DNA from 4 places in the Streptomyces sp. NPDC102437 genome. Region 2 is predicted to be linked to each of the others. Evidence: riboswitches for the same ligand, from Rfam matches in the RefSeq annotation. Region 2 holds a riboswitch; each other region holds the start of a gene.
The links. A riboswitch is a leader RNA that binds a small molecule or an ion and turns the genes downstream of it on or off. The one in region 2 is predicted to bind cyclic di-AMP.
Positions count from the first base shown of each region.

Region 1: another riboswitch for cyclic di-AMP. It lies ahead of ACIRJP_RS21295 (M23 family metallopeptidase); the one in region 2 lies ahead of ACIRJP_RS07765 (NlpC/P60 family protein).
Region 3: another riboswitch for cyclic di-AMP. It lies ahead of ACIRJP_RS16985 (C40 family peptidase); the one in region 2 lies ahead of ACIRJP_RS07765 (NlpC/P60 family protein).
Region 4: another riboswitch for cyclic di-AMP. It lies ahead of ACIRJP_RS26235 (transglycosylase SLT domain-containing protein); the one in region 2 lies ahead of ACIRJP_RS07765 (NlpC/P60 family protein).

Region 1 is NZ_JBIWKI010000015.1:173,979-181,546, reverse strand. Features, by position in the region: gene ACIRJP_RS21300 (aldo/keto reductase) at 1-216, opposite strand, end outside; gene ACIRJP_RS21295 (M23 family metallopeptidase) at 343-1,437, opposite strand; cyclic di-AMP (ydaO/yuaA leader) riboswitch at 1,449-1,601, opposite strand; gene ACIRJP_RS21290 (PP2C family protein-serine/threonine phosphatase) at 1,875-3,035, opposite strand; tRNA gene ACIRJP_RS21285 (tRNA-Met) at 3,207-3,280, opposite strand; gene ACIRJP_RS21280 (SPFH domain-containing protein) at 3,296-4,513, opposite strand; gene ACIRJP_RS21275 (hypothetical protein) at 4,577-4,798, opposite strand; gene ACIRJP_RS21270 (SHOCT domain-containing protein) at 5,065-5,484, shown strand; gene ACIRJP_RS21265 (FAD-binding oxidoreductase) at 5,642-7,051, shown strand; gene ACIRJP_RS21260 (hypothetical protein) at 7,192-7,557, opposite strand; gene ACIRJP_RS21255 (TetR/AcrR family transcriptional regulator) at 7,559-7,568, opposite strand, start outside.
Region 2 is NZ_JBIWKI010000004.1:229,616-237,183, forward strand. Features, by position in the region: gene ACIRJP_RS07755 (M23 family metallopeptidase) at 1-1,254, shown strand, start outside; gene pcrA (DNA helicase PcrA) at 1,309-3,783, opposite strand; cyclic di-AMP (ydaO/yuaA leader) riboswitch at 4,032-4,197, shown strand; gene ACIRJP_RS07765 (NlpC/P60 family protein) at 4,196-5,341, shown strand; gene ACIRJP_RS07770 (hypothetical protein) at 5,391-5,744, opposite strand; gene ACIRJP_RS07775 (NlpC/P60 family protein) at 6,066-7,109, shown strand; gene ACIRJP_RS07780 (GNAT family N-acetyltransferase) at 7,216-7,568, shown strand, end outside.
Region 3 is NZ_JBIWKI010000011.1:244,524-252,091, forward strand. Features, by position in the region: gene ACIRJP_RS16955 (MarR family winged helix-turn-helix transcriptional regulator) at 1-153, shown strand, start outside; gene ACIRJP_RS16960 (ABC transporter ATP-binding protein) at 150-1,019, shown strand; gene ACIRJP_RS16965 (ABC transporter permease) at 979-1,842, shown strand; partial or broken gene ACIRJP_RS16970 (DUF2785 domain-containing protein) at 2,119-2,412, opposite strand; gene ACIRJP_RS16975 (ATP-dependent Clp protease proteolytic subunit) at 2,633-3,268, shown strand; gene ACIRJP_RS16980 (hypothetical protein) at 3,276-3,584, shown strand; cyclic di-AMP (ydaO/yuaA leader) riboswitch at 3,986-4,158, shown strand; gene ACIRJP_RS16985 (C40 family peptidase) at 4,162-4,635, shown strand; gene ACIRJP_RS16990 (LysE family translocator) at 4,681-5,313, opposite strand; gene ACIRJP_RS16995 (LysR family transcriptional regulator) at 5,386-6,321, shown strand; gene ACIRJP_RS17000 (ATP-binding protein) at 6,331-6,762, opposite strand; gene ACIRJP_RS17005 (helix-turn-helix domain-containing protein) at 6,967-7,568, shown strand, end outside.
Region 4 is NZ_JBIWKI010000022.1:43,085-50,652, reverse strand. Features, by position in the region: gene ACIRJP_RS26245 (hypothetical protein) at 145-327, shown strand; partial or broken gene ACIRJP_RS26240 (ABC-F family ATP-binding cassette domain-containing protein) at 354-2,010, opposite strand; cyclic di-AMP (ydaO/yuaA leader) riboswitch at 2,573-2,726, shown strand; gene ACIRJP_RS26235 (transglycosylase SLT domain-containing protein) at 2,731-3,222, shown strand; partial or broken gene ACIRJP_RS26230 (FAD-dependent monooxygenase) at 3,268-4,366, opposite strand; gene ACIRJP_RS26225 (hypothetical protein) at 4,514-4,834, opposite strand; gene ACIRJP_RS26220 (APC family permease) at 5,182-6,579, shown strand; gene ACIRJP_RS26215 (NAD(+)/NADH kinase) at 6,783-7,568, shown strand, end outside.

The DNA of each region.
Region 1 (7,568 bases), on a different contig from region 2:
CTTGCCGATGACGGTCTCGGACTCGCCGCCCTCGTTGCCCGGGACCCAGGCGGAGTACCCGTCGGCGGTGTCGACGAAGTTGCCGCCCGCCGCGGCGTACGCGTCCAGCACCGCGAACGACTGTGCCTCGTCGGCGGTCCAGCCGAAGACGTTGCCGCCGAGAGCGAGCGGGAAGACCTGGAGGTCGGAAGGGCCCAGCTTACGAAGTGAAGTCATAAGTGAATCAACGGATTCCGGATAACTCGCTATTCCGAATCACTCATGAGGCCGCCCGCGACCGACCGCCCACAACAGACCGGCAGCCCTGACGTCGGGGGGTGAGCGTCAGGACCGCCGGTGTTCTCAGGGGTTGAGGCCCTTGCCGCGGAGCCAGGCCATCGGGTCGATGCCCGTACCGGAGGCGGTGTGGACCTCCAGGTGGAGGTGGGGTCCCGTCACGTTGCCGGTCGCGCCGACCCGGCCGATGGTGTCCCCGGTGCTGACCTTCTGGCCGACGCTCACGCCGATCGAGGACTGGTGGCAGTACCAGATCTCCGTACCGTCCTCCAGCTCCAGCACGGTGCGGTAGCCGTACGAGCCGGCCAGGCCCGCCGACTTGATCGTGCCGCCGTGGACGGCCTTGATCGGGGTGCCGGTCGGAGCGGCGAAGTCGAGGCCGGTGTGGTAGCCGGAGGACCACATCGAACCGGCCTGGCCGTAGGTCGAGGTGATCGTGTACGAGAAGGTCGGGATGGCGTAGCTGGCGGCGAGCTTGGCGAGCCGGGCGGCCTCCGCCTTCTTCTTGGCCTCCTCCTCCGCCTTCTTCTTCTCGGCGGCGACCTTGGCCTTGGCCTCGTCCTGCTGCTTCTGGGCCTCGGCGGCCGCCTTCTCCGCGGCCTTCTTCTCCTCGGCCGCCTTGGCCTCGGCGTCGGCGGCGTCCTGCTGCTGCTCGGCCTGCTGGAGGATGCGGGCGCGGAGCGCCTCGCCCGCGTCCGTCGTGCCCTGCTCGGCCTCGGCGGTGGTGATTCCGGCGGTGGTGAGCGGGGCGGTGGCGGCCGCGACCTGGGTCTTGTCCGCCTCGGAACCGTCGGTGAACAGGGCGCCCACGCCGGGAAGGGACTTGGCGTCGGGGAGGTTGTCCGTGATGGCGTCGGGCATGGAGATGGAGACCGGCGGCTTGCTCTGCGCGGAGGCCATGCCACCCGCGCCGACCGCCGCTATGACGCCGACACCCAGCACCGTGGAGCTACGGGCGAGACCGTTGCGCTGCTTGGCGACGCGGTGCCTGCCGCGCACGGGGCGGACGGTCTCCTCGGTGGGGTTCCACTCGTCCCAGCCGCGGTCGGGCTCACTGGTGAACTCACCCGTGAAATTGCCGGTGAAGTCGCCTTCGGGCCCGGTGCCGTAGTCGTGATCGAACCGGGACGGGGCCTCGGGGGCAGGCTTGTTGGACGCCACGGGGGCGCACTCCTTTCCTTCCTTCTCGCCTACCGGGTTAGCTGACGGGTTCGGAGCAGGAAGGTCTCCTACGGGCCCCTCCGTCTCTCACGAGACACAGGTGTCCGATTCACCCCATGTAGGTGGTTCCCCGGTTCCCTTGCGGAATTCGGCGCTCGCGCACGGCGCCGCCACTGATGACGGCTGGGACGACCGCGCTGCGTTATCGAACGTTAATAGACACCGGGGCCGTATTCCAAGCTGTTCCCACTGATCGTTCACTTCCTTGGCCTGGACTTTACGGGACACAAGCGGGTGGAACCGGACGAGTTGACCGACCTTCAGTCACTACCCCGTTTCTGACGTTGCGTCAAACGTTATGCGGAGCGGCGCCTTTCGATTACGCACGGTGGCATCGGCCCGCCACGCCACCGTCCCTGTCCGTCCCTTCCGTCTTTTCACGTCTCCTCAGCACCGACGATCCGCACGGTCCTTCGCCGGTCCGGCTGCCCCTCGGCCGGACGTGCGACCGCGAGCAACGCCATGTCGTCGGTCGTCTCGCCGCCCGTGTGCAGGCGCACGTCATCGGTCAGGGCGGACAGCAGCTCCTCGGGCCCCGGGAAGATCCGCCCGCGCAGCCGGGCCGCCGGATCGTAGAAGACCCCCTCGGCGTCCCTCGCCTCGGAGAGGCCGTCCGTGTAGAGGAGCAGCGTCGTCCCGGCCGGCAGATCCCACTCGTCCGTGCACTCCGGCCACGCTCCCAGCCCCATCCCGATCGGCAGCGCGGGCACGGAGGGCTTCAGCACCTCCAGCGCCCCGTCCGGATGCAGCAGGATCGGCTCGGGGTGCCCGCGGTTGACGATCCGCACCAGGGGCAGCCCGTACGGGATCTCGGCCAGCACGGCGGTGATGAAGCCCTCCAGCACATCGAGCCCGCCCCGCCGCGCCTCCTCCCGCGCCAGCGCCCGCTCCAGCCGCCGCGCCACCCCCTCCAGCGAGGATTCCTGCTCGGCCGCCTCGCGGAAGGCCCCGATGACCACCGCCACCGTCTCGACGGCGTCGAGCCCCTTCCCCCGTACGTCACCGACCACCAGCCGCACCCCCTGCGGGGTGTCCGCCACGGCGAACAGGTCACCGCCGACGAACTCGTCCGCCTGTGCCGCCTCGTACCGCGCCGCGACATGCAGTCCGCCGATCCGGTCGGCCGGCTGCGGCAGCACCGCGCGCATGGCCGTCTCCGCGATGTACCGCGCGGAGGCCAGCTGCTCGTTGCCGCGCCGCACGACCCCGTTGATCACCACCGCAAGGACCGAGACGGTGGCCAGGGTGAGCAGCTCGATCAACGGCACGGCCTCCGGCAACGAGCTGGTGTACAGCCGCAGCGCGATGACGGCCAGCATCGCGGCGATAGCGGTGCGGACAGTGCTGGCCAGCGAGAAGAACGGGGCGGCGATCAGCGGAGCGGCCACGAACAGCGGGATGGCCGTGAAAATCGGCGGGGTGAGGGCGTCGAACACCAGCCCGCCGAGAATCATCAGGGCGGGCAGCATCCGTACGAACCGCCGGGTACCGGCACCGCCCCCGACATGCTTGCCGCGCCGCCTCTCCCGCTTCCACACCTGTGGTCTCCTGCCCGGTACGCGCGCGGCTGCGGACGGTACCGCGCCCCACCCCCAGGCTCGCCGGACCGGAACGGAGCGGCGAATCCTCTTCGGCCAATGGGGGGAATGGGCACAGCAAAACGAATCAGGCCCGGCACGCTGCATGCGTGCCGGGCCTGAATTCTTCAGTAGCGGGGACAGGATTTGAACCTGCGACCTCTGGGTTATGAGCCCAGCGAGCTACCGAGCTGCTCCACCCCGCGTCGGTGAACACAACTCTACGGCATCTCCGGCGCCCTTTTGACCAATCGGGTCCGCCCGCCCTTCATTCCGTCCTCCTGCCGCTTCACCGGGTCCACGCCCCGTTGCAGCGAGTGGAGGATCGCCAGCCCCTGGCCGACGACGCCCGCCGCCAACTCGTTGACGCCATCGGTGCCGTTGAGCACGGTGAGGTCGGCGCCGGACATGCCCCGGGCGGCGGCGTCGGCCAGGGCGGGCAGGTTCTCCACGATGCGGTTGGCGGCGATGAGCTCCTGGTTGCCGTCACGCAGCGACGCGGCGCGCGCACTGTTGGCGTCGGCCTGCGCCTGGGCGAGGGTCCGTTCGGTGTACGCGTTGCCGTCCGCCTCGAACTTCGCCCGGTCCCGGGCCGCCTCCGCCAGGGTGCGCTGCCGGTACGCCTCGGCGTCCGCCGGGCGCCGGACCTCCGCCTCCAGCCGCTGCGCGGCGAGCGCGGCCTGCCGTTCGGCCAGCGCGGTCTGCTCCTCGATGACCTCCTGCGAGGCCCTGGCGCCGGCGAGCGGTCCGGCCTGTGCGGCGCGGGCGTTGTACTGCTCGGTCTCGGCGAGGAAGCCGGCCCGCTTGATCGCGGTGTCGCGTTCGTACTCCGCCTTGAGCGCGGCGGCCTGCTGCTCGCGCTGGCTGGCCTCCTGGTCGGCCTTGGCCTCGGCGATCCGGGCCTGGCTGGCGACCGCGGCGGCGTGCGGGGCCGCGAGGTTCTTGATGTAGCCGGTGGCGTCGTCGATCTCCTGGATCTGGAGGGCGTCCACGACGATGCCGAGTTTCTCCATCTCGCCGTGGCTGCCCGCGATGACCTCCTGGGAGACCCGGTTGCGTTCACGGATGATCTGCTCCACGGTCAGCCCGCCGACGATGGAACGCAGGTGCCCGGCGAAGATCCGCCCGACGAGTTCCTCCATCTGCTCCTGCTCGGTCAGGAAACGGCGGGCCGCGTTGGCGATGGACACGGCGTCGTCGCCGACCTTGAAGACTGCCACGGCCCGGACGTTGAGGCGGATGCCCTGCTGCGTCACGCAGTCCTCGGTGATCTCCGCCTCGCGCAGCGCCAGCGAGAGCATGCGCGCCTTCTGCTTCACCGGGAGCACGAAACTGCCGTGCCCGGTGACGATCCGGAACTGGGTGTCCAGGGTCTGCCGGCTCTTGGAACCGGAGATGAGCATCGCCTCGTTGGGGGCGGGAACGTGCCAGAAGAACATGGGAAGACTCCTGCCGTACGTCACTGCGTTTTTGGTGTACGCGACGGTTTCGGCTGTTCCGGCTCAGGACGGCAGGCGTTCCACGATCACGCCCCGCGCCGAGACCGCGTCGACGACCACCACGCGCGCGTCCCTGTCGATCGACGTCGCCGACCATGCGGTGTAGGCCTCGGACCCACCCCGTACGGCCACCAGTACCTCTCCCGGCCCACCGGGCGGGATCGGCACGGTCACGCGGCCGACCGCCCCGACCGGGCTCCGGGCGGACTCATCTGCCCTGTGCATGCGTCGCCCTCGCGAGCGTCCCCGTGAACGCCTGCTCACGCCGCTTCTCGTGCGGTGTCCCGCACCGCTTCATGGACACGAGGCGACCCCGCCTCCTGGAGGCCCGAGCCTCCCTCGACATCTCCACGGTACTCCGCGCCCACCCCGGTGGAACGGTGCCCGCGAGCGTCCGGCGACCGGCGAGCGAGGTGAGGTATGCGGTGGTATGACTGTTTTATCTTTTGATCTTCCGTCGCGATGAACTCGCGCTGATCTGGGAGCGACCCATGGACGACTACTCCTTGCTCGACCTCTTCTGGACCATGCTCTGGTTCTTCCTCTGGGTCATGTGGCTGTTCCTGCTGTTCAAGGTCATCACGGACATCTTCCGCAGCCACGACCTCAGCGGCTGGGGCAAGGCAGGCTGGCTGATCCTCACGCTGCTGCTGCCGTACATCGGCGTGCTGATCTACGTGATCGTGCGCGGCAAGTCCATGAGCAAGCGGGACATCAAGGAGGCCCAGGAACGTGACGCGGCCTTCAAGGCGTACGTACGGGAGGCCGCCGGCACCTCCGAAGCGGGCGGCGCCGACGCCACGAAACAGAAATCCCACGTCGACGACCTGGCGAAGCTCGCCGAGCTGAGGGACCGGGGCGCCATCACGGACGAGGAGTACCAGCGGGCGAAGACGAAGCTCCTGGTCTGACGCCCGCTCCGGCCGCGCCCCGGCGCGTATGTCTCCCTCCACGCGGTCCGGCGGACTGGCAACGCGCCAGGACCGCGGGGAGGCTTGAGACATCAGCCACGGCGGGAGGCCGAGCGGGGACGGTCCCCATCTCGATGTACGAGGAGATGGCCCGGCCATGAACGGCGCCACGCTCGAAACCCTGGACGCGATGCGGACGGCTCTGCGCGGGCCCGTCGTCGGCCCGCGGGACCCGGAGTACCGCGAGGCCCGCACCGTCCACAACGCCATGATCGACAAACGGCCGGCAGCGGTGGTGCGGTGCGCCGACGCGGCGGACGTCATGGCCGCCGTCGGCTTCGTACGGGACGCGGGCCTCACGCTCGCGGTCCGCGGCGGTGGCCACAGCGGTGCGGGCCTGTGCCTGGTGGACGACGGCGTCACCGTCGACCTGTCGCCCATGCGCTGGACGCACGTCGACCCCGCCGCGCGGACGGCCACGGTCGGCGGCGGCACCACGCTCGGCGACCTCGACCACGCCACCCACGCGTTCGGGCTGGCCACCCCCTCCGGAATCCTGTCGTCCACCGGCGTCGGCGGCCTCGCTCTGGGCGGCGGCCACGGCTACCTCACCCGCAAGTACGGCCTGACGATCGACAATCTGCTGGCCGCGGACGTGGTCCTGGCGGACGGCACGTCGGTGCGGGCGGACAGCACCACCCACCCCGACCTGTTCTGGGCGCTGCGCGGCGGCGGCGGCAACTTCGGCGTCGTCACCTCCTTCACCTTCCGGCTGCATCCGGTGGACACGGTGGGCGTCGCCATCACGCTCTGGCCGGTCGACCGGATCCACGACGTACTGCGCTGGTACCGCGACTTCCTGCCGCAGGCACCCGAGGACCTCAACGGCTTCTTCGCCGCGCTCACCGTGCCGCCGGGGCCCCCGTTCCCGGAGGAGATTCACGGTCAGAAGATGTGCGGTGTGGTGTGGTGCTGGACCGGCGACCCCGAACTCCTCGAAACCGCCCTCGAACCCGTCGAGGACCCCGGCCGGCCCGCGTTCCACTTCATGGCCCCGATGCCGTACACCGTCCTGCAGGCCATGTTCGACGAACTGCTTCCCCCGGGTCTGCAGTGGTACTGGCGCGGCAACTTCTTCGACCGGATCAGCGACGACGCCGTCGACGTGCACGCCAAGTACGCCGGGAACCTCCCCACCGCCCTGTCGACCACGCACCTGTACCCGGTCGACGCGGCCGCCCACCGGCTCGGCCCCGACGACACGGCCTGGGCCTACCGGGACGCGGTCTGGTCCGGTGTGATCGCGGGCATCGACCCGGACCCGGACAACGCCGAGCAGCTCAGGCAGTGGTGCGTCGACTACTGGGAGGAGCTGCACCCGCACTCCATGGGCGGTACGTACGTGAACTTCATCGGCGCGGGCGAGACCCCGGACCGGATACGGGCCACCTACCGCGACCACTACGACCGCCTGGCCGCGATCAAGCGCACCTACGACCCGCACAACTTCTTCCACGCCAACCAGAACATCCGACCGGCACCGTCACCGGGCACCCTGGATGAATGAGTGCGATGTCCGCCGCCAGGTGAGCTCCGAGCCGGTCGGTGACGAATCCTTCGAACTCCCGCCCGGCGACGAGGCGGCACAGGGTCGTCGCCGGACACGTACAGGGCCACCAGAAGGGCGTCCAAGCCGGAAGCCACGGTTCAGCCGCGGGTGATGGACTGTTCGATGAGGGCCACCGTGGCGCGGGGATCGTCGACCTCGATGACGAGGCGGTCGTAACTCTCGGTGTCGGCGAGTTCGATGACGACCGCCTTGTCGGGGTTCTTCACGTCCCAGAAGAGGCGTTCGCCGTCGCGGCGGAAGCGGCCGGCGGTGATCACACCGGGGAAGTAGGTGCCACCGACGCGGATACCTTTCGGTTCGCGGGCGATGCCGGGGTCGTGGGTGGCGCCACGCACGTGGGTGAGGGGGATTTCCAGGCGGCTCTTGAAAGTCCAGAGCTTGTCCAGGCCCTGGAATTCGGCGGTCAGCAGGCCGCGTTCGCGGTCGACGGAGATCAGGGCCATGTCAGTGCTCC
Region 2 (7,568 bases):
ACCGCGACCGCCACGTTCGCCGGGATCCCGGCACAGGGCGGCGCCCCGGACGCCACGGGCCAGTGGGACACCAGCGGCTGGCAGACGAACGCCCCGTGGGCCACGGGCGAAACGGCCCTCTACGACTCCGGCGTGTACGACGCCACCGCCTGGAACACCGGCGCCACGCCCGAGCACGAGCAGCAAATCGCGCAAACCACGGAAACCGCACAGGTTTCCTACGAGGCGCAGTCGGCACATGAGGCGCTCGGAACCCATGAGACCTACGCCGACCCGGGCTCCTACGACCTCTACGACCCGTACGCGCCCTATGCCGCCGCCACTGCCGCAGACAGCACGACTGACGCGGGCATCGCGGCCGACACGGACGACATCGCAGCAGACGCCGCGGCAGCGGACGATCTCCATGCCGCGGCCACCATCAGCGTCGCGGCCATCACGGACGTCTCGGAGGCCGCGCCCGAAACGCGCCGCTCCGTCAGCCGATCCGCAACCCGCGGCGGCGGCGCCGGCCGCAGCCGGCGGCGTTCCCCCGCGAAGCGTTCCGCGCTCCTCACCGTCGCCATCCCCTCCGCCTGCGTGATGAGCGTGGCCGGAATCGCCGCGGCCTCGGTCGGAGGGCTGGGCGGCGAGGACAAGAAGGACGACAACACCACCATGGCGGCGGCCGACCCCGGCTCCGTCAAGCCGGTCGCCGCCAACAACAAGCTGGACACCCAGCTCGCCAACCTCAGCGCCGACGCGGAGAACTTCGCCGACCGCGCCAGCCGCACCCAGGAGCGCATCGACCTGCGGGAGCGGCAGGCCGCCGAGAAGAAGAAGCGCGAGGAAGAGGCCGCGCGCAAGGAGGCCCTGCGCCCCAAGTTCGTCATGCCGGTCGAGCGGCACGGCCTCAGCGCGTACTTCGGCCAGGCCGGCGTCAACTGGATGTCCGTGCACACGGGCATCGACTTCCCCGTCCTGCAGGGCACGCCCGTGATGGCCGCGACGGACGGCACCGTGCGCACCCAGCTGAACAGCGCCTACGGGAACATGGCCATCGTCACCATGGCCGATGGAACCGAGACCTGGTACTGCCACCTCAGCGCCACCAAGATCCGCTCGGGCCCGGTCAAGGCCGGTGACGTCATCGCGTATTCGGGCGACACCGGGAACTCGACGGGCCCGCACCTGCACTTCGAGGTGCGCCCCGGTGGCGGAGCTGCAGTGGATCCGCTGCCCTGGCTCCGCAGCCACGGCGTCAACCCCACCTGAGACCCGAGCCCGGCGGGGCGGGGGCCAAAACCCCCGCCCGCTCGCTCGCCCCGTCTACAGCTTCTCGACCGGCGCGTACCGCAGCAGCAGCTTCTTCGGCCGTTCGTCGCCGAAGTCGACCGTGGCCTTCGCCTGGTCACCGATGCCCTCGACCGCCGTGACCGTGCCGAGCCCGAACTGGTCGTGCGTGACCCGGTCCCCGACGGCCAGCGTGACCGTCGGCTTGTCGGAGGTACGCCGGGTGGCGAAGCCCGAGGGCCCGGAGCGCGAACGCGACGAGGACAGCGACGAGGTGATCCCCGACGTCGGTCCGGCCGGTGCCGCCATCGGCCCGGTCCGCTTCCACTCCAGGTGCTGGTCCGGGATCTCCTCCAGGAACCGCGACGGCGGGTTGTACGAGGGCTGCCCCCACGCACTGCGCATGGCGGCCCGGGTCAGGTAGAGCCGCTCGCGGGCCCGGGTGATGCCGACGTAGGCGAGGCGCCGCTCCTCCTCCAGCTCCTTCACCTGTCCCAGCGCCCGCATGTGCGGGAAGACGCCGTCCTCCATGCCGGTCAGGAAGACGACCGGGAATTCGAGGCCCTTCGCGGTGTGCAGCGTCATCAGCGTGATGACGCCGGAGCCGTCCTCGTCCTCGTCGGGAATCTGGTCGGAGTCGGCGACGAGTGCGACCTTCTCCAGGAACTCGGCGAGCGTGCCCGTGCCGGGGGCCGTGCCCGCGGCCGCGTCCGCGCCCTCCTCGCCGGCCGCTCCGCGCTCCTGCTCGAATTCGAGCGCCACGGCGGCCAGTTCCTGAAGGTTCTCGATCCGGGTCTCGTCCTGCGGGTCGGTGGACGCCTGGAGCTCGGCGAGATAGCCCGTGCGCTCCAGGACGGCCTCCAGGACCACCGCGGGACCCGCGCCCGACTCGACGATCGTGCGCAACTCCTCCATCAGCGTGTTGAACCGCTTGACGGCGTTGGCCGACCGGGCCGCCATGCCGTACGCCTCGTCGACCCGGCGCAGCGCCTGCGGGAAGGTGATCTTCTCGCGCATCGACAGAGCGTCGATCATCGCCTCGGCGCGCTCGCCGATGCCGCGCTTGGGCACGTTGAGGATGCGGCGCAGCGGGACGGTGTCCTCCGGATTGGCGAGGACGCGCAGGTAGGCCAGGATGTCCCGGACCTCCTTGCGCTCGTAGAAGCGCACGCCGCCGACGACCTTGTAGGGCAGGCCGACGCGGATGAAGATCTCTTCGAAGACGCGGGACTGCGCGTTCGTACGGTAGAAGATCGCGACGTCACCGGCCTTGGCGTCGCCCGCGTCGGTGAGCCGGTCGATCTCGTCGGCGACGAACTGCGCCTCGTCGTGCTCGGTGTCGGCGACGTAGCCGGTGATCCGGGCGCCCGTGCCGGCGTTGGTCCAGAGGTTCTTGGGGCGGCGGCTCTCGTTGCGCTCGATGACCGCGTTGGCGGCGGACAGGATCGTCTGCGTGGAGCGGTAGTTCTGCTCCAGGAGGATCGTCATCGCGTTCGGGTAGTCCTCCTCGAACTGGAGGATGTTGCGGATGGTCGCGCCGCGGAAGGCGTAGATCGACTGGTCCGCGTCACCCACTACGCACAGCTCGGCCGGGGCGTCGCCCTCGCCCGCCGGGCCGACCAGCTCGCGTACGAGGGTGTACTGGGCGTGGTTGGTGTCCTGGTACTCGTCGACCAGGACGTGCCGGAAGCGGCGGCGGTAGTGCTCGGCGACATCCGGGAACGCCTGGAGCAGGTGGACCGTCGTCATGATGATGTCGTCGAAGTCGAGCGCGTTGGCCTCGCGCAGCCGGGACTGGTACATCGCGTAGGCCTGGGCGAGGGTCTTCTCGAAGCCGTCCGCGGCCTGGCCGGCGAAGGTCTCCTCGTCGATCAGCTCGTTCTTCAGGTTGGAGACCTTGGCCGTGAACGACTTCGGAGGGAAGCGCTTCGGGTCCAGGTCGAGATCGCGGCAGACCAGGGCCATCAGCCGCTTGGAGTCGGCGGCGTCGTAGATCGAGAACGACGACGTGAAGCCGAGCCGCTTCGACTCGCGGCGCAGGATGCGTACGCACGCACTGTGGAAGGTCATGACCCACATCGCGTTGGCGCGCGGTCCGACGAGCTGCTCGACGCGCTCCTTCATCTCGCCCGCGGCCTTGTTGGTGAAGGTGATCGCCAGGATCTGGCCGGGGTGCACCCCGCGCTCCGCGAGGAGGTGGGCGATCCGGTGGGTCAGCACCCGGGTCTTGCCCGAGCCGGCCCCGGCGACGATGAGGAGCGGGGAGCCCGCGTGGACGACGGCGGCGCGCTGCTCGGTGTTCAGCCCGTCGAGGAGCGCCGCCGAGTCGATGACGGGGCGGTGCGCGCCGTCGCGGTAGTAGGCGTCCCTGGGCGGCGGGGGCCCGTCGAACACGCCCGCGAAGAGGTCCTCCGGCACCGCTTCGGGTGCGGAGTCCTCGGGGGGCGGCGGGGGCTCTTCCTCCGAGTGCTGGAGGCCGGCCAGGAAGCTGTCGTCAAAGAGGCTGCTCATCGCTTGTCGAGTCTAGGCGGCCGCGCCGACACCCGGAGGCCGCATGGCCAACCACACAGAAGGCGGCAAACACGCAGCGGGACCGGCCACCCACTCCACGTGAGGAATTCCGGGCCTCCGCCACCCGTCGCGGTCAGGTAACGAAAACGTATCGGGCATATCGAACATCAACCTTCCCAGCAGCACCATGGGTTGGCTAGCGTGCTCGACCGGGCGGCCCGTACCCCCTTGAGGCGAACCACGCCGAGCGGGCGCCTGCGCCGAATCCGGGCTGCCCCCACGGCAGTTCGGAACCGGGGACCCATACGCAGTACCGGGGTGAATCGGTCCTTATCCCCCACTCGGACCGTAGGGCAGCCTTCCGTTCCGCCCGAACCCGACAGCTAACCCGGTAGGCGGTCCACGGAAGGAGATGCCGGCCTTGGCATCCCATCGCAAGCCGCGCACCCTGGTGCGCACCACCACACCGGCCATCGGTCTCACCACGGCGGCCCTGGCGTCCGTGACCCTGCTCTCCACGCAGAGCGCGGTGGCCGCGCCCGATCCGAAGCCCAGCGTCGAGGACGTCCAGAAGAAGGTCGACGACCTCTACCGGCAGGCGGGCACCGCGACCCAGCAGTACAACCAGGCGAAGGAAGCCTCCGCCGCCCAGCGCGCCAAGGTCGACGCCCTGCTGGACGACGTCGCCAAGCGCGCCGACAAGCTCAACGACGCCCGCAGGACGCTCGGCACCTACGCGGCCGCGCAGTACCGCAACGGTTCCATAGCGCCGAGCGCCACGTTCTTCCTGGCCGACGACCCGCAGTCGTACTTCGACCAGAGCCAGCTGATGGACCGGATGACCAGCCGGCAGCAGAAGGCGATCACGGACTTCCGTACGCAGCAGGCCAAGACGGCCAAGAAGCGCGCCGAGGCGGTGCGGAGCCTGGAGACGCTGACGACGACGCAGGCCACGCTGCGCACCAGCAAGCAGGACGTCCAGACGAAGCTGGGCGAGGCGCGCACGCTGCTGTCGAAGCTGACCGCCGAGGAGAAGGCGCGGCTCGCGGAGATCGAGCGCAAGAAGGAGGCGGAGGCCAAGCGCAAGGCCCAGGAGCTGGCGAAGCAGCAGGCCGAGGCGGACCGCAAGGCCGAGGAGGCCGCGAAGGAGTCAGGGAGCGGCAGCGGTACGGGGACGGGCACCGGAACCGGCTCGGACAGCGGCGCCACCACCAAGGCGGAGCAGGTCCTCGCCTTCGCCAGGGCCCAGATCGGCAAGCCGTACGTCTGGGGCGCGACGGGCCCGGCGTCGTACGACTGCTCCGGGCTCACCCAGGCCGCGTGGAAGGCGGCGGGGGTCGACATCCCGCGCACCACGTGGGACCAGGTCGAGATCGGCACCCGGGTCGCCACGGCGGACCTGCGGCCGGGGGACCTCGTCTTCTTCTACGACGACATCAGCCACGTCGGCATCTACAAGGGCGGCGGGATGATGATCCACGCGCCGAAGCCCGGAGCGAACGTGCGCGAGGAGTCGATCTACTACATGCCGATCTACGGGAGCGTGCGGCCCGCGTAGGGAATCGCGCCCGCGCCGCCCCGGTGCCGGGGCGGCGCCGCGGGCGGGATCAGACCCAGAGGGTGGCGATGAAGATGTTGAGGAGCGTCAGCCCGCCCACCGCCGCGAAGGCGCCCTTGTCGACTTTCTCCTCGTCCCGCTTGACGTAGACGAGCGCGAGGACGGCGATCAGGACGAGCAGCTTGACGCCGATCTTGATGTTGTTGACGTGGTTGCCGTCGGCCTGGTTGAGCCCGACCAGTGCGACACCGGTGACCAGCATGGTCAGCGCACCGTGCAGCATCGCCGGGACGAACCGGGCCGTGCCCGCGCCCATCGCCTTCATCTGGGTCAGGAAACCGCCAAGCAGGGAGGCGATACCGATGATGTGCAGGGCGACGAAGACATGAATGAGTACGTCCATGAGGCCGCAGCCTAGCCCCGGCCACATCACCGCTCGGAGGGCAGGTGCGCCTTCGCCGCTTCCCGGTCACTTCACTCGCTTCCGTACTAATTGCCTGACTCTGGCGTAATTTTTCCGATCGTTCGACGACAGCGCCGCGCCAAGTTCGGACAATAAGCGTCATTACGACTCCTGCCGGTGCCCCGGGTTTAGCGTCGCTGACCAGACGACCGGATCGCCGCCGCTCCGTACGCGGACGGTGCACCGGTCGCCCCGCCGAGAGTTGTGGCGGGCCCACCGGTATCCCCCGGCGGGCAGTCGTCAGGAAGGACGCACGCCCTCGTGGCAGCGCATCGAAAACCCAAGCAGCGCTTGTACACCGGCCCTGCTGCCCGCACCGCGGCGACCCTCGCCCTCGCCGGGGCCGCCACCGCCGCCGCCCTGCCCGGCCCGGCGCACGCCGACCCGCAGCGCACCCCCGCCCAGGTCAAGGCCGAGGTGGACCGGCTGTACCACGACGCGGAGGTCGCCACCGAGCAGTACAACGGCGCGAAGGAGAAGGCGACCGCCGCCGAGCACGCCCTCGACACCCTGCGCGACGAGGCCGCCCGCCGGACCGATCGCCTCAACGCCTCTCGTGACGCACTGGGTTCGTTCGCCGCGGCGCAGTACCGCGCCGGCGGCCTCTCCACCTCCGTGCAGCTGGCGCTCTCCTCCGACCCCGACCAGTACCTGGAACGGGCGTCGTACGTGGACCGCATCGGCGACCGCCAGGCCGCCGCGCTCGCCAAGGTCCGGCGGCAGGTCGCCCAGATCGCCACGCTGCGCTCGCAGGCCGAGGAGGAGCTGGCCACGCTCACCTCCCGCCGGGCCGAGCTGAAGAAGCACAAGGCGACGATCACCACCAAGCTGGCCGAGGCACAGCGGCTGCTCGACCGGCTCACCCCGCCCGAGCGCACCGCCTACGAGAACGCCGGCCACGGGTCGGCCGACCGCGCCGACCGCTCCACAGCGCGCGGCCCCGTCCGGGCGCCGAACGCCCGCGCCGCCGAGGCCGTCGCGTTCGCGTACGGGGCGCTCGGCAAGCCGTACGTCTGGGGCGCCACCGGCCCCTCCTCGTTCGACTGCTCCGGTCTCACCCAGGCCGCCTGGCGCTCCGCGGGTGTCTCGCTCCCCCGGACCACGTACACCCAGATCAACGCCGGGCAGCGCGTATCGCGCTCCGAACTCGCGCCGGGCGACCTGGTGTTCTTCTACTCCGGCATCAGCCACGTCGGGCTGTACATCGGCAACGGACAGATGATCCACGCCCCGCGCACCGGGTCACCGGTCCGGATCGCACCGATCGACCAAATGCCCTTCGCCGGGGCCACCCGGGTGGCATAGGCTCCGGCTCCGATCGGGATCGACCCGCCATCGGAGCAACTGCCTTCGGGCCGGACCGCCATCGGACCGGCCCACCGTCGCCCAACCGGCCGGAGGACCACCCCACATGACCATGGACGCCGAGGTCCAGAACCACGCCCGTACGCTCGCCCAGCGCTCCCCGGACCACCTCCGGGTAGGGCCCTTCACGGTGCGCCACAACCCCAACTGGTCGATCAAGTACGCCAATTACGCCATACCCGACCAGGACGCCGAGCCGACCCCCGCCGATCTCGACGCACTGGTCGCGGCGTTCCGCGAGCACGACCGGCTGCCCCGGCTGGAGTTCCTGCCCGGTGCGGCGCCCGCGGTCGAACCCGCGCTGCTGGCCGCCGGGTTCACCGTCGAGAACCGGGCCCCGATCATGGCCTGCGCACCGGACGGCCTGCTGACGCCGAAGCAGGTGGACTCCCTCACGAT
Region 3 (7,568 bases), on a different contig from region 2:
AAGCTGAGCGACTGGCACGCCCGTCGCGAGGCGCTGTTCCGGGAACACCTGGCCGGACTCGACGCGGCCGACCAGGCAGCACTCACCGCCGCACTCCCGGCCCTGCACAGACTCGCCGCCTCACTGCGAAGCCACGGGGATGAGACCGCGTGACCACAGAAACCGCCCCCGCCCTCAACTGCACCGGACTGAGCTACAGCTTCGGTGACACGAAGGCCGTCGACGGCCTGGACCTGCTGGTCGACGAGGGGGAGGTGTTCGGCCTCCTGGGGCCCAACGGCGCGGGCAAGACCACCACGATGCGCGCGATCACCACGCTCCTGCCCGTGCCGCCCGGCGTCATCGAGGTGTTCGGCCATGACGCGGCTCGGCACAAGATGGCGGTGCGGCGCCTGCTCGGCTACGTACCGCAGCAGCTGTCGGCCGACGCGAGCCTCACCGGCCAGGAGAACGTCCAGCTCTTCGCCCGCGTGTTCGACGTACCCCGCCGCGAGCGCGCCGCGCGGGTCTCCCAGGCCCTGGACGCGGTCGGACTCGGCGATGTCGCGCACCGGCTCACCGCCACGTACTCCGGCGGCATGGTCCGCCGCCTCGAACTCGCGCAGGCACTGGTCAGCGCGCCCCGGCTGATGATCTTGGACGAGCCGACCATCGGCCTGGACCCGATCGCGCGCGACAGCGTCTGGGACCGCATCACCGAAATACGGGTCGGCACCGGCATGACGGTGCTGGTCACCACCCACTCAATGGACGAGGCCGACCAGCGCTGCGACCGGCTCGCGCTGATGCACCTCGGCCGACTCCGCGCGCTCGGCACCCCTGCCCAGCTCAAGGGCGAACTCGTCTCCCACCGAAGAGAATCGGGCGAGACGGAGCTTCCGCCACCGTCCTTGGAGGACGTCTTCCGATACCACTCCGGAAGCGCTCTGAACGGCCCCGGTTCCGCCGCGGAGAACGAGGGGAGAGGAGCGTTCCGAGATGTCCGCCGTACCCGTCGCACCGCATCCCGCCTCGGCTGAGTCCGGCCCGCTGGATCAGCGCTTCGCGCTGCTGCTGACCCCGCCACCGCCCCGAACCGGCTGGCGCGTCACACCCGCGCGGGTCACCGCGATGTGCGTGGTCGAAATGCAGAAGCTGCGCCACGACAGCACCGAGATCTACACCCGCGCCGTGCAGCCCGCGCTCTGGCTGCTGATCTTCGGCGTGACGTTCTCACGCATCCACGCCATCCCCACCGGCGGCGTTCCCTATCTCGACTTCCTCGCGCCCGGCATCATCGCCCAGTCCGCTATGTTCATCGCGATCTTCTACGGAATCATGATCATCTGGGAACGGGACTCCGGCGTCCTCACCAAACTCATGGTCACACCGACGCCGCGGACCGCCCTGGTGACCGGCAAGGCCTTTGCCGCCGGGGTGAAAGCAGTGATCCAGGCCGCGGTCGTCATCGTGATCGCCGCGCTGATCGGTGTCGGCATGACATGGAACCCGTTGCGGCTGCTCGGCGTCGTCGTGGTCGTCGTGCTCGCCTCGGCGTTCTTCTCCTGCCTGTCGATGTCGATCGCCGGGATCGTCCTCACCCGCGACCGGCTGATGGGCATCGGCCAGGCCATCACGATGCCGCTCTTCTTCGCCTCCAACGCGCTCTACCCGGTCGCCCTCATGCCTGGCTGGCTCCAGGCCGTCAGCCGGGTGAACCCGCTGAGCTACGAGGTCGACGCCCTGCGCGGGCTGCTCATCGGCACCCAGGCCCACCTCGGCCTCGACCTCGCGGTCCTCGCTTTCGCGGCACTGGTCGGCATCGTCGCCGCCGGTTCGCTGCTGGGCCGCCTGGCCCGCTGAGCCTACGGGGGTATCCGGGTTCACCAGCCGTTCGTGTGATCGGCCCGCCCGATGCGGGTTCGGTAACTCGTTGACCTTTCTGGTTGGCCGTCGGGCGCCTGCCGATGAGACGCGTCTCCCGGATACGTGCCTCACCACGCGGTGGCACCCGCCCGTCACGCCCCCTGGAAGGTCAGGGCCGGCACCTCTGTCAGACGCCGCTTCAGCGCCTCCGCGGGCGCCCGGGGTGGGGGAGCCGGCGATCCGGACACCGGTGCCGGCGAGGAGGTACAGCGTCCGCAGCGTGCGTATGGCGTTGGAGGTGTGCGCGGCCACGGTGGGGGCGCCGCGCCGGCCGGCGGCGAAGTCCCTCTCGATCGCGTCCAGCCAGCCGACGGCCTCCGCCTCGGACAGTTCCGGCCGGGTGAGCGTGCGGGCGACGCCCTGGGCGAGCCGGTCGTCCTCCTGTTGGGCGAAGAGCTCGTCGGTCGGAACCACGAGCCGCTCCGCCGCCAGCGCGAGCATCTCCTTCGGCTCGACCTCCGGATGGAGCCCGAAGGCGCCCAACAGGTCCGCGCCGTGCGCGACGGCGGGGAGCCAGCCGAGCTACGCCAAATATGACTGCCGCGTGGGCACTTACCAAGAATCCGCCCTCGGCGAACAGTCAAAACAACCTCTGACCTGGGATTTTAGTGGATCACCAGGATCACACTCCCATCCTAGCCGTCTGTACGTCCTGTACATTTTCTACGGAAGCCGCTGCGGCCCCCTGCAACGCCTGGACAGACCCCGGAGGAAAGGCATCGCCATGCTGTTCCGTCCCACCGCCCGTCACGTGCTGCCCGAGTTCACCGAGCGCACATCCAGCGGGACCCGCACCCTCGACCCGTACTCCAAGCTGCTCTCCGAACGGATCGTCTTCCTCGGCACCCCGGTGGACGACACCGCGGCCGGCGATCTGATCGCGCAGCTCATGTATCTGGAGCACGACGCCCCGGACCGGCCCGTATCGCTCTACATCAACTCGCCCGGCGGCTCGTTCGGGGCCATGTCCGCGATCTACGACACGATGCAGTACCTCGATTGCGAGGTGGAGACCTACTGTCTCGGCCAGGCCGGTTCCTGCGCCTCCGCGCTGCTCGCCGCGGGCGCTCCCGGCCGGCGGTACGCACTGCCCGGCGCGCGGGTCATCGTGCGGCAGCCCGAGCTCGCCGAGCCGGTGCGGGGCCGGCCGTCCGACCTGGAGATCGAGGCGGGGGAACTGGAGCGGGTCCGCGCGATGCTCACCGCTCTGTTGGTCCGTCACACGGGCCGCACCGAGGGGCAGATCACCGCCGACACCGAACGCGACCTCATCCTCGACGCGGCGGGCGCAATGGCGTACGGGCTGGTGGACCACGTCCTGGAGAACCGGAATTCCTCGCTCCCGCCGCACGGCGCGAGGTGAACGCCCAATGCGGCCACCGGAGTTCCCGCCCCTTCCCGCACTGACCCGCGCCGAGGGGGAGTTCATCGACCACTACCTCGAAGTCCTCGACCAGGTAGGCCGGATCAACCCGGTCCGAGGCAGCGACACCTACGGCGCACTGCGCGCCGCACAGGCACTCGTGGCGCGGTCACGGGCGCTGCGGGACGCCCTCGCGTTGATGCACGAGCGCGGCGAGGCACACATCCACGCCGCCACACTCGCTCGGGCGCTGCGCGTGCTGGACGGGGAACGGCGGGCCGGACGCGTCACCGTACCCCCTGCGCCGGGCAGTTGACCGAATCCCGCGCCTGCCTGTCGCCGGCGGGGCCCGCCCAACTCCCCCTGCCTCGCCGTCCGGCGGCCCTTCACCCAACTCCCGTACTCGACACGCCCGACGGCCTCACCGAAAATCCTCGCTCGTTCGGCGTAGGAAGTCCCCCTCCCGAGGGACCACTCAACTTGCGTTTCACGCGTGGACAGTGAGCGGAATCCAGCCTTCCGTGCCTGGTACGAACCCCTTCCGGATCACCGACGGAGCGTCAAAGTTCATCGGGGCCACTCGAACGGATCAGTCGTGAGGAGCCTCACATATCCCCGTTTCGGCTCGGAAATCCGGCAGCCGGTGAGTCAAGATCCCTGGGACGACAAGCCCCCGCCACCACGGCGGGGCGGTCCGGGCGGACGCCGAGTCCTGCCGCCGTCCGGATGCCTGGTCGACAGAAGTGGATCGGCAGGAGTGGAGGACCCGAGCACAACGGGTCGACCTGAACACCGGTCGACCCTCGGGGTGAAGCCGCCGAACGCGGCCGGGCAACTTCGCCAGCCCGAACCCGACAGGTCATCCTTCACAGGCGGCTGACGAAGGGTTGCGCATGAGTGCGCAGGTTCATGTCCCGTCTCTGCTCGTCCGGGCCGGTACGGCCTCGGTTCTCACACTCGCCGCCGTCGGCGGCACCATGTTCGCCCCCGGCGCCGCGACGCAAGCCCAGGCGGCGACGCTGCCGATGAAGGCGCTCAAGATCGCGGCATCGAAGAGGGGGGCGCCCTACGGTTGGGGGGCCACCGGACCCAACCGCTTCGACTGCTCGGGGCTGACGCTCTACTCGTTCAAGAAGGCGGGCAAGAAGCTCCCCCGCACAGCCCAGCAGCAGTACAACCGGACGCGGCACATCTCGGCCTCGCACCGCAAACGCGGCGATCTGGTCTTCTTCCACTACGGCCGCAGCGTCTACCACGTGGGGATCTACGCCGGTAAGGGAAAGATCTGGCACTCGCCGAGGACCGGCTCCGTGGTGCGGTTGGAGAAGATCTGGACCAAGAGCGTCTACTACGGCCGGGTCCGCTGAGGAAGGGCCCGTCCGGCGGGCCGGGGCCGCCGGCCGCTCCCGCGCTCAGTGCGGCAGCGGGCCGGTCACCAGCACCAGCCCCAGCGCGGTGAGCGCCGCGCCGCTGCCGCCCTCGATGGCGCGCGCGGTACGCGGCCGGCGCAGCCACCGCCCCAGCCGGTCCACGAGCAGCGCCACGGCCGGGAACCAGACCAGCGCCATCGCGACGACGATCGCCGCAAGCAGCAGGGTCCTGGGCAGCGGCGGCTGGCCGTCGGGGACGAACTGCGGCAGCAGGCTCAGGAAGAGCACCGGCGCCTTGGGATTGAGCGCATTGGTCAGGAAGCCCTGCCGCAGCGCCCGCACGCGTCCCCGGTCCGCGGGCCGGTCCTCGGGACCGTCCCCGCCCGGGGCGCGGCGCCGGGCCGCGCGCAGGGCGCTGATGCCGAGGTACAGGACGTAGACCCCGCCGAGCAGCTGGACGGTACGCAACAGGGCGGGCACCGCCACGAGCACCGCGGCGAGCCCGGCGACAGCCAGGGCGGTGTGCACCAGCAGGCCGCCGGCCACGCCCAGCGCGCTGGCCACCCCCGCGCTCCGGGAGGCGAGCGCGTTGCGTACGACGACGGTGAAGTCCGCGCCCGGCAGCGCGACCATTCCTGCGGCGACCCCGACGAAGGCGATGAGTTGTGCGTCCATGGGTCCACCCTGACCCGACTGAGCCATTAGCGTGTACTTGCAATCTTCTGGGTCTGCCAAAAGGAACGCTTAATGTATGACCCGACACGGCTGGCGGCGCTGGTGGCGGTCGCGGAGGCCGGATCGATCACCCGGGCCGCCGCACGCCTGGGCTACACCGCGCCGGCCCTTTCCCAGCAGCTCGCCAAGCTGGAGCGGGAGGCGGGCGCCTCGCTGCTGGTACGTCACCACCGAGGCGCCCGGCTCACGGCCGCGGGCGAACTGCTGGCCGGACGCGCCCGGCGCGTCCTCGACGAGATGGACCAGGCCCGCCATGAGCTGGCCCGCCTCTCCGGACTGTCCGGCGGACGCCTGCGGGTCGGCACGTTCACCACGGCGGGCATCCATCTGCTGCCGCCGGTGCTGAGCGCCTTCCGGCGTGCCCACCCGGATGTGGAGCTGGCGGTCACCGAGTACGAACCGCCCCAGGGGGTGGCGGCGGTGGCCGCCGGCGAGGTCGATCTGGCGCTGACCCATGTGTACGAGCCGGCCGCCGCGACGCCCTGGCCCGCCGGGGTCTTCGCCGAACCACTGCTGGTCGAGGAGCTGGTGCTGATCACGGCGGTCGGCCAGATGCTGTCCGAGGGCAGTGGGAGACTGCCGGTGACCGAACTGGCGGGCCGGCCGCTGATCAGCAGCGCGCCCACGCATCCGCCGCGACGCGGGGTGGAGCAGGCCCTGGCCGAGGCCGGGGCGACACCCGCCGTGGTCTGTGAGTCGCCCGGCTATGCGCTGGTGTGCGCGCTGGTCAGTGCGGGCATCGGGATGGCGGTCGTCCCGGAGATGGTCGCCGCGATGTCGCCCACGCCCCTGTCCGTGCGGCGGCTGGATCCCGCTTCCTTCCGGCGGACGATCTCGGTGGTGCACCGCGGTGACCGGGCGAGCGCCGCGGCGGCGACGCTCCAGGCCCTGTTGCGCAGCGGGTTCGGGAGGGCGGGCTCGGCGCGGCCGGGCGGCGAAGCGGGGTGAGCGCGTCGGTCAGCTCTGCACGGGGATGCTCCACGGAAGCGCGATCCACACCGTCTTGCCGCCCTCGGCGGTGGGTGTGACGGTGAGCCGGCCGCCGCATTCCTTGGTCAGACAGCGGATGATCACCATGCCGCGGCCGTTGTCCTGCTGGACGGCGGCGGGCAGCCGCCTGGGCCAGCGGGGGTGACTGTCCGTCACCCCGACGTGCAACTGCTCCTCCCGCTCCAGCCGGAGGTCCACGGTGAACGTGGGCGACTGCCCGAAGGTGTGCTGGACAGCATTGGTCGCGAGCTCCGAGACGATGAGCTGGATACTGTCGGCGAAGTCGGTTTCGGCGGCCAGACCCAATTCGGTGAGCCCCCGGGCCATGTACCTGCGGACTGCCGAGACCGAGACCGGCTCGCTCGGCAGAGTGACGTTTGCTTCCTGATGGTCTGCCATGGAGAGCCGTCCCATTCCCACCCGAACCGACCTGCGATCGGTACAGGTTGCGCTTCGCGCCAGATTGCCATCGATGCTGCCCTCTGGGACGGCGTTCCACCAAGACATGCATATATCTGTCGCTCGAAGCGGTGAACCCTGCCACGCAAGACCGTATGCGGACGGCACACTGTCCGCTCGGCAGAAGAGGGAGGGAGGCCACGCATGCAGCACGGCCCTGCGGTTCGACGCCGCAAGCTCGGGGAGGAGCTCCGGAGTCTGCGCCACGCGTCGGGACTGACCAGTCGGGACGCGGCGCGGATGCTCGGCTGGCACCAGTCGAAAGTGAGCCGGATCGAGACCGGGGTGAGCGGGGTGCAGCCGGCCGATGTGACCCGGCTGCTGGACGCCTACGGAGTGGACGACCCCCAGTTGCGGGATCTCCTTGCCGCGCTGGCGGGTTCGGCGGGTGGCGGCGGCACCGGATGGTGGCATGCCTATCGCGGTCTGATCCCGCCCCAGTACCGCGACTTCATCAGTCTGGAGTCCCAGGCGCGGACCGCGTGCACGCTGGAGACCTCGGTGGTGCCGGGGCTGCTGCAGACGGCCGACTACGCACGTGCGGTGACCCGGGCCTCGCTGGACGGGCTGCCGGCCGGCCAGCTGGACTCCCTGGTGGAGGTGCGGCTCGCCAGGCAGGGGGTGCTGCGGACCGATCCGCCGCTGCGGCTGAGCGCGGTGCTCGACGAGGCGGTGCTGCGGCGCGAGGTCGGCGGCTGCCGGGTTATGCGGGAGCAGCTGCGCCATCTGACCCGGGTGGCCCAACT
Region 4 (7,568 bases), on a different contig from region 2:
GTACGAAGGCCCGCATCCCCTTTCCCTGTCCGGCCGGTACGGGCACGTCCCACCGACCGCCGTTCGGCCGGCGGCCTCGGCGCCACTGCCGGGCTTGCGGCAAGGAGGTAGCCGACCCGCCAACCGCGCGTCTAGCGTGACCGCATGGATCGTGGCGAACAGTTGCTTCACGCCTCGTCGGCGGGCGGGGTGCTCGTCATGCCGGAAGAGGAGCGAGAGGCCTTGCTGGGCAGGATCCGCGCCTTCCTCGCAAGCAGACCTGAGACCGCCCGCGGCGAGTTCACCCTCCCGATGCTGACCGGCGTGATGCGCGTCCGGCGGCTGTGAGGCGCACGAGGCCGACAGCCCCGGCATCAACGGATCGGGGCGCGTAGCAGTTCGGCCACCTCCTCGGCGCCGGTCTCCCGCAGCTCCTCGCCGACCAGCAGCCACCTGGTGACACCGACCGATTCGAGGAAGGCGAGGTCGTGACTGGCGATCAGGAGTGCGTCCCCGTAGGACTCGAGCGCACCGGTCAGCTGTCGCACACTGGCGATGTCGAGGTTGTTGGTCGGCTCGTCGATCATCAGCAGCTGCGGGGCCGGTGCGGCGAGCATCGTCGCCGCGAGGGCGGCACGGAAACGTTCGCCGCCCGACAGTGTGGCCGCCGGCTGTTCCGCGCGCTTGCCCTGGAAGAGGAAGCGCGCGAGCTGGGCGCGGATGTGGTTGTCGGTGACACCGGGCGCCATCCGGGCCACGTTCGCCGCGACGCTCAGTTTGTCGTCCAGCACATCGAGCCGCTGCGGTAGGTACCGCGCCGGTACGAAGGTCCTGGCATCGCCCGACAACGGGGCCAGCTCACCGGTGAGCGTGCGCAGCAGCGTCGTCTTACCGGCGCCGTTGCGGCCGACGAGCGCGATGCGCTCCGGCCCGTTCACCTGGAGGGTTCCCTCGCGCAGCCCCCCGAACCGGGGCGCAGCCCGTTCAGACTCAGCACGGTGCGCCCGGTGGGCACCGCCGTGTGCGGGAGGCTCACGCGGATCCCGGCGTCGTCGCGGATCGCGTCGGCGGCCTCCTCCAGGCGTTCGAGCGCCTCGCCGAGGCGCTCCTCGTGGACGCCGCGAAGCCTGCCCGCAGACTCCTGTGCCGATCGCTTCCGGCGGCCCGCCAGGATCTTCGGGAGGCCGCCCTCGGCCTCCGCCTTCCGGCCGTTCCTCTGGCGCCGGGCCAGCTTCGCCTGTGTCTCCTCCAGTTCACGCTTCTGGCGGCGCACATCGGCCTCGGCGGCCCGCAACATCCGCCGGCGGCCTCCTGTTCGGCGGCCACGGCCTCCTCGTACGCCGACCAGCCACCGCCGTACCAGTTCACCGAACCGGTGCGGAGCTCGGCGATGCGGTCTACGCGCTCCAGCAGTTCCCGGTCGTGGCTGACCACGACCAGTACGCCCGAGCGCCAGGAGTCGACGGCTTCGTAGAGCCTGCGGCGCGCGAACACGTCGAGGTTGTTGGTGGGCTCGTCCAGGAGCAGGACGTCGGGGTGCTCCAGCAGCAGCGCGGCCAGCCGGAGCAGGATGGTCTCCCCTCCGGACAACTGCCCCACGGCGCGGTCGAGTTCGATGCCGCCGAGACCGAGCGATCCCAGTGTCGCCAGGGCCCGTTCCTCGACGTCCCAGTCGTCGCCGACCGTCTCGAAGTGCTTCTCGTCGACGTCGCCGGCCTCGATGGCGCGCAGCGCGTCGCGCCGCTCGGCGATGCCCAGGGCCCGGTCCACCCGCAGTGTGGTGTCGAGGGTGATGTTCTGCGGAAGGTGGGCGAGACTGCCGCCGACGGTCACCGACCCCTGGGACGGGCGCAGTTGACCGGCGAGCAGCCGCAGCAGGGTGGACTTGCCCGCACCGTTGGCGCCGACGAGCCCTACGCGCCCCCGGCCGATGCTGAGCGAGAGACCATCGAGGACGGTGGTGCCGTCCGGCCACCGGAAGGTCAGGGCCGAGCAGGTGAGGGAGGCGTGGGGGGTGGTGGGTGTCGCCATGAGTGTTCCTCGCATTCGCAAGCGCAGTGAAGGGGGCTTCGTATGCGAGCACCACGCGGCGACCGGGCAGCGGAAGGAGGTGCGGCGGTCCTGAAGAGCGAAGGACGGCTCATGCACCGAGGTCGCATCCACGCGGGGTCACGGGCAGTGCGAAGCACTGCTACTGCGTGACGGGCGTACGGGGAAAGCCGTACGGCGTGATGTTCGCGAACCTCAGATGCGCAACGTCCACCTCAATCGGAGATAACAGGACATCGAAACTGTAACGACCGGGGGGCGGAAAGGCAATGTCACCGGGTCTTGGCGATCACTGGGCGAAATGCCCGCTTTTGTGAATTCGTGGCGCGAGTCACGTTGGGCCCGGGGGGTGCCGTGCCCCGTGAGCCGGTTCCCTTTCCGCGCAAGGGGAGCGGGTCGTGCGGTGTGAGGTGGATTACCGAAATTCCCGTTAATCGATCTTGTGGGCGAATTGCATTCGGAAATTGGGGTCTTGTCCCGTTCGGCTCTTCTCGCCTACGGTCACCGTCAATCCGGACGGAACGCCGAATCCTGCCGCCGTCCGACCATCCGACCACCCATGCACGGCAGGAGCGGGGGACCCAGGTAAGCCGCCGGTCCGGAATCCGGAACGGCTCGGGGTGGAGCCGCGCTCGCGTGCGGCCAGGCATCTCCAGCCTGAACCCGACAGCTCACCCCGCAGGCGACGGAGAGGAATCCACCATGTCCGCAACGGGTACGTACCGTCGTCGCAAGTCCACCCCGCTGACCCGCGGTTTCATAGCCGTGGGCACCGGCGCCGCCGCGCTCCTGCTGCCGCTGCTCGGTGCCCACACCGCCTCGGCGGCTCCGGCACAGTCCGCCGCCGCACCGGCCGCGCAGTCCGCGACGTACACCAACGATCTGGACGGCTGGATCAAGGAGTCGCTGGCCGTCATGGCCGAGCACAACATCCCCGGCAGCTACGACAGCATCCACCGCAACATCATGCGCGAGTCGTCCGGCAACCCCCGGGCAATCAACAACTGGGACTCGAACGCCGCCGCCGGGACGCCGTCCAAGGGTCTCCTCCAGATCATCGATCCGACGTTCCGGGCCTACCACGTGCCCGGGACCTCGACGGACAGCTACGACCCGGTCGCCAACATCACGGCAGCGTGCAACTACGCGGCCGCCAGGTACGGCTCCATCGACAACGTCTTCGGGGCCTACTGACGTACGCGACACCGCCGCCGCACCGCCGGGTGCCCCGTCCCGAGGTCAGCCCAGCCTCGGGGGTGTCCAGTCGGTGTGGCGGAGGATCGTGCGGACCGTGACACGGGACGGCGCGAGACGCATCGCCGCGTTGCGCAGCGCGACGGCCGCCGGGTGGGACAGCTGCTGGCCCATCCGGCCGGCCTGCCGCGCGGCCCGCGCGACCGACTGGCTGCGGGGTCGGCGCTCCGCGTCGTAGCTGCCGAGCGCCGACTCGACGGTCGCTTCGCCGGACACTGCGGCGGCCAGTGTCGCCGCGTCCTCCAGTGCCTGGCAGGCCCCCTGGCCGAGATTCGGGGTCATGGCGTGCGCGGCATCGCCGAGCAGTGCCACCCGGCCCACCACGTAGAAGGGAAGCGGGACGACCAGTTCGTGGACGTCATGGTGCAGGACGGCATCGGGCCGGGTCGCCGCCGGCAGGGCGGGAATCGGGTCGTGCCAGCCGTCGAACCGGCGGCGGACCTCCGCGAGCGGGTCGGGATGGCGCACACCGGCGGGAGCGTTGAGCACCGCGTGCCACTCGGCCCTGCCGTCGGCGAAGGCGATGCGGCCGAACTCGGCCCCCGGTCCCCAGGTCAGCTCGAAGTCGGCACGCAGGTCGACCGGCGACTCGGTGATGGCGCGCAGCACCGTCGAGCCGCTGTGGGCCGGACGGGGGATGTCCCGGGAAGAGCAGGCCGCGCAACCGGCTGCCGATCCCGCCGACGGCCACGACCAGCTCCGCCTCCAGCCGGGTGTCACCGGCGGCCGGTCGCACCCGCGAGGCGTCGGACCGGTCGACGGACGTCACCTCGGCCCCGATGACCAGGGACTTTGGAGGCAGGGCCGCGCGCAGCAGGCGGTGCAGCTCGGCCCGGGGGATGCCCACGATCGGTGTCCCCAGCTCCCGTTCCAGCGCGGCACCGTTCATGCGCGCCAGCAGGCGGCCGTCCGGGGTGCGGGTGCCGCCGGTGTACTGGGGCCGCGCGGCCGCGCGCACCGCCGCCCCGACACCGAGGGCGTCCAGCGCGCGCATGCCGTTGGCGTGCAGGGAGATGCCCGCGCCCACGTCGTCGAGGGTGCGGGCGCGTTCGACGACCATCACCTTCCAGCCGACGAGCCGCAGCCCTTGTGGACGGGCTGGTCTTCGGCCGGCCGGTGGGCGGCGGGGGAGTACCGGGGAACGAGATCTCGGGGCTGGTCGCCGCAGCCCTCCGCGACTCCGGCTCCGATGGGGGCGTGGCGACGCCCCGGGGCGATGCCAGGCTCCATGTCACTCCTGGGCGGGTTCCGCCGCCTGCCGCCGTGGTTCGCGGCGGGGCAGTACGGGAACGGTCGCCGCCTCCCCGCCCCGGACCGCCTGCACCGCCGCGTCGTGCAGGCTACGGCTCTCCTCCTCCGAACAGCACGGCACCGGACTGCCCGACATGGTGAACCAGTCGATCGCACCGGTGTACTGCACAGTGACCTGGGCCGAGTCGTCCGCCCAGGTCGTGTGAACTGTCAAGTCCCCGGAGAGCACACCGACCTCGTCCGTGAGCACGCCACCGCGTCCCGAGAACACACCGCAAGTCGTCCACGACGCCCAAGCCATGACTCCAGGCTGGCACCACGACAGCGGTTGCGCGACCCGTGAGCCCCGCACGTCGGTCCCGCTCAGGCAGCCCCTTCCTTCCGGATGCTGGAAATGGGGGAAACTTTCCACCGGGCCCGGCTACGGTTCCCGCACCCCCGATCCCCATGCATTGACGCGTTGTTAGCGCCAAACCGTCGAATCGGCCCCTCGTCGCAACGAATTCCGAAGGTGAACACCTATTGACCTGCGGATCACGTCAGGATTGCATGTCGCGCTGGGAGCGACGAAACCACTCACCACGTCCTCGTCTGGAGGCGATAGCGCTCCCGTGCTCGAACACCGCACCTGTTGATCGGAACCGCACGATGACCGAAACGCTCAGCGCTCCCCAGGCGCTCGCACCAGCGACCGGCCCCACTCCACAGAAGCTCAAGCGTTCCATCGGCGTCGTGGGCGGAACACTGCTCACGCTCTCCTGCGTGACGCCCGCCTCGACCCTCTTCGTGGTCGTACCGGACCTGTTCTCCAGCCTCGGCACGTACACCGCCCTCACCATCGCCATCGGCTCGCTGCTCTGTATCGCGGTCGCCTTCTGCTACTCGGAACTGGGCACGCTCATTCCGAGCGCCGGGGGCGAGTACGCCATGGTGTCGACCATGGCGGGCCGGCTCGCCGGGTGGCTCGTCTTCGTGCTCTCGCTGCTGGTCGTGATGATCGTGCCCCCGGTCATCGCCATGGGAACGGCCGACTACCTCGCTCCCATCGTGCACATCCCGGCCTCCGTCGCGGGCGCCGGCGTCATGGTGCTCGCCACCCTCGCCGGTCTGCTGGACCTGCGTGCCAACGCATGGATCACCGGCATCTTCCTCGTCCTCGAAGTGATCGCGGCGGCCGTCGTCGCCGTGCTCGGCTTCGCGCACTCCGAGCGCGGCGCCTCGGCACTGGTGCACGGCTCGGTCGCCTCGCCGGGCGGCGGGAGTTCGACCGTCACCGCCATGATGGTGGTCTCCGGGCTCGCCATCGCGCTCTTCATCACCCAGGGCTTCTCCACGGCCGTCTATCTCTCGGAGGAACTGGAGAACCCGCGGCGCAACGTGGCCCGCACCGTGCTCGCCACCCTCGCCATCTCCACGGCGGTCATCCTCGTCCCGGTCATCGCCATCACGCTGGGCGCCCCCGACCTGGCGGCACTGACCTCGGGCGACCTCAACACCATGGTCGCCGCCTGGTCCAATTCGGCCGTCGGGACCTTCGTCAGCCTCTGCGTCGCCCTCGCGATCATCAACGCGGGCATCGTGATGGTCATCCAGAACTCGCGGGTGCTGTTCGCCTCCGCCCGTGACAAGGCCTGGCCCGGGCCGGTCAACAACGCCCTGTCCCGGCTCGGCCGCTTCGGCTCCCCGTGGGTCGCGACCCTGGTCGTCGGCGTTCCCGGCGCGGCGCTCTGCTTCGTCAACCTCGACACCCTGTACGGCGTCACCGGAGTCTCCGTCACCGCGATGTACCTGCTGGTCGCCGTCGCCGCGCTGCTCTGCCGCCGCGGTGCGCACCGCGAGGCGCCGGCCTGGCGCATGCCGCTCTGGCCCGCCATTCCGGTCCTGCTGATCGCCGTACTGGCGTACATCCTGACCCAGCAGGAGACCGAGTACCTGCTGTGGACCGGCGGGATCACGGCGGTCGCCACGCTCTACTGGGCGTTCTACCTGCGGCCCCGCAAGGAGACCCGCTGGCTGGTCAGCATCCCGGAGGACGCGCAGTCCTGACCCGGACGTGTTCCGTGCCGTGCCCGGCCCGTCGGCGGAGACCATCCGCAGGCGGGCCGGGCACGTGTCCGTCCGGGCCGCCGTCGCGGGCCGGATCGCCCGACCGGGCGCCGTGACGGCCCGACGACGGGCGGACCCACCCCCGATTCCCGCACAGTGGGGTGAGGACAGGCCGTCGTCACAACACGGGGAGTCGGAGCGGGATGAGCGTGGCACGGGTCGGACTCGTCGTACACCAGGGCCGTCCCGATGCCGTCGTCGCGGCGGGAGTCGTACGCGACTGGTGCGCCCGCGAAGGCATCCCCTGCACGGACATCGACGTGTGGCGCGACGACGAGCGCAGGCGCGGCGGGCGCGAGGAGGCCGACGTCGCGGGCAATCCCGATCTCATCGTGACGCTCGGCGGCGACGGGACATTCCTGCGCGGCGCCCGGATCGCCGCCAAGAACGACGGGGCCGTCCTCGGGATCGACCTGGGCCGCGTCGGCTTCCTCACCGAGGTCCCGGCGAAGGACGTGGTCCGGGCGCTCGACGCCGTCCACCGGGGCCGGGCGGCGGTCGAGGAGCGCATGACCCTGACCATGCGGGCCTCCCGCGTACTCGAAGTGCCCAAGGACATCGACGCCCTGATGGCCTACGGGCGACGCCCGATGCTGCCGCCCCCGCACGTCGACCTCGAAGCGGAGGCAGCGGCGGAGGACTGGGGCGTGGCCCTGGACGTCACCGCGCTCAACGACGTCGTCGTGGAGAAGCTCGCCCGCGACCGGCAGGTCAGCCTCGGCGTCTACATCGGCGGCCGGCTCCTCGCCTCGTACTCGGCCGACGCGGTCATCATGGCCACCCCCACCGGCTCGACCGCCTACAGCTTCGCCGCAGGCGGTCCGGTGGTCTCGCCACGCATGGACGCAGTCCTCTTCACGCCCGTGGCGGCGCACATGACCTTCGACCGCACCGTCGTCGCCGCGGCCGACGAACCGATCGCCGTCCGG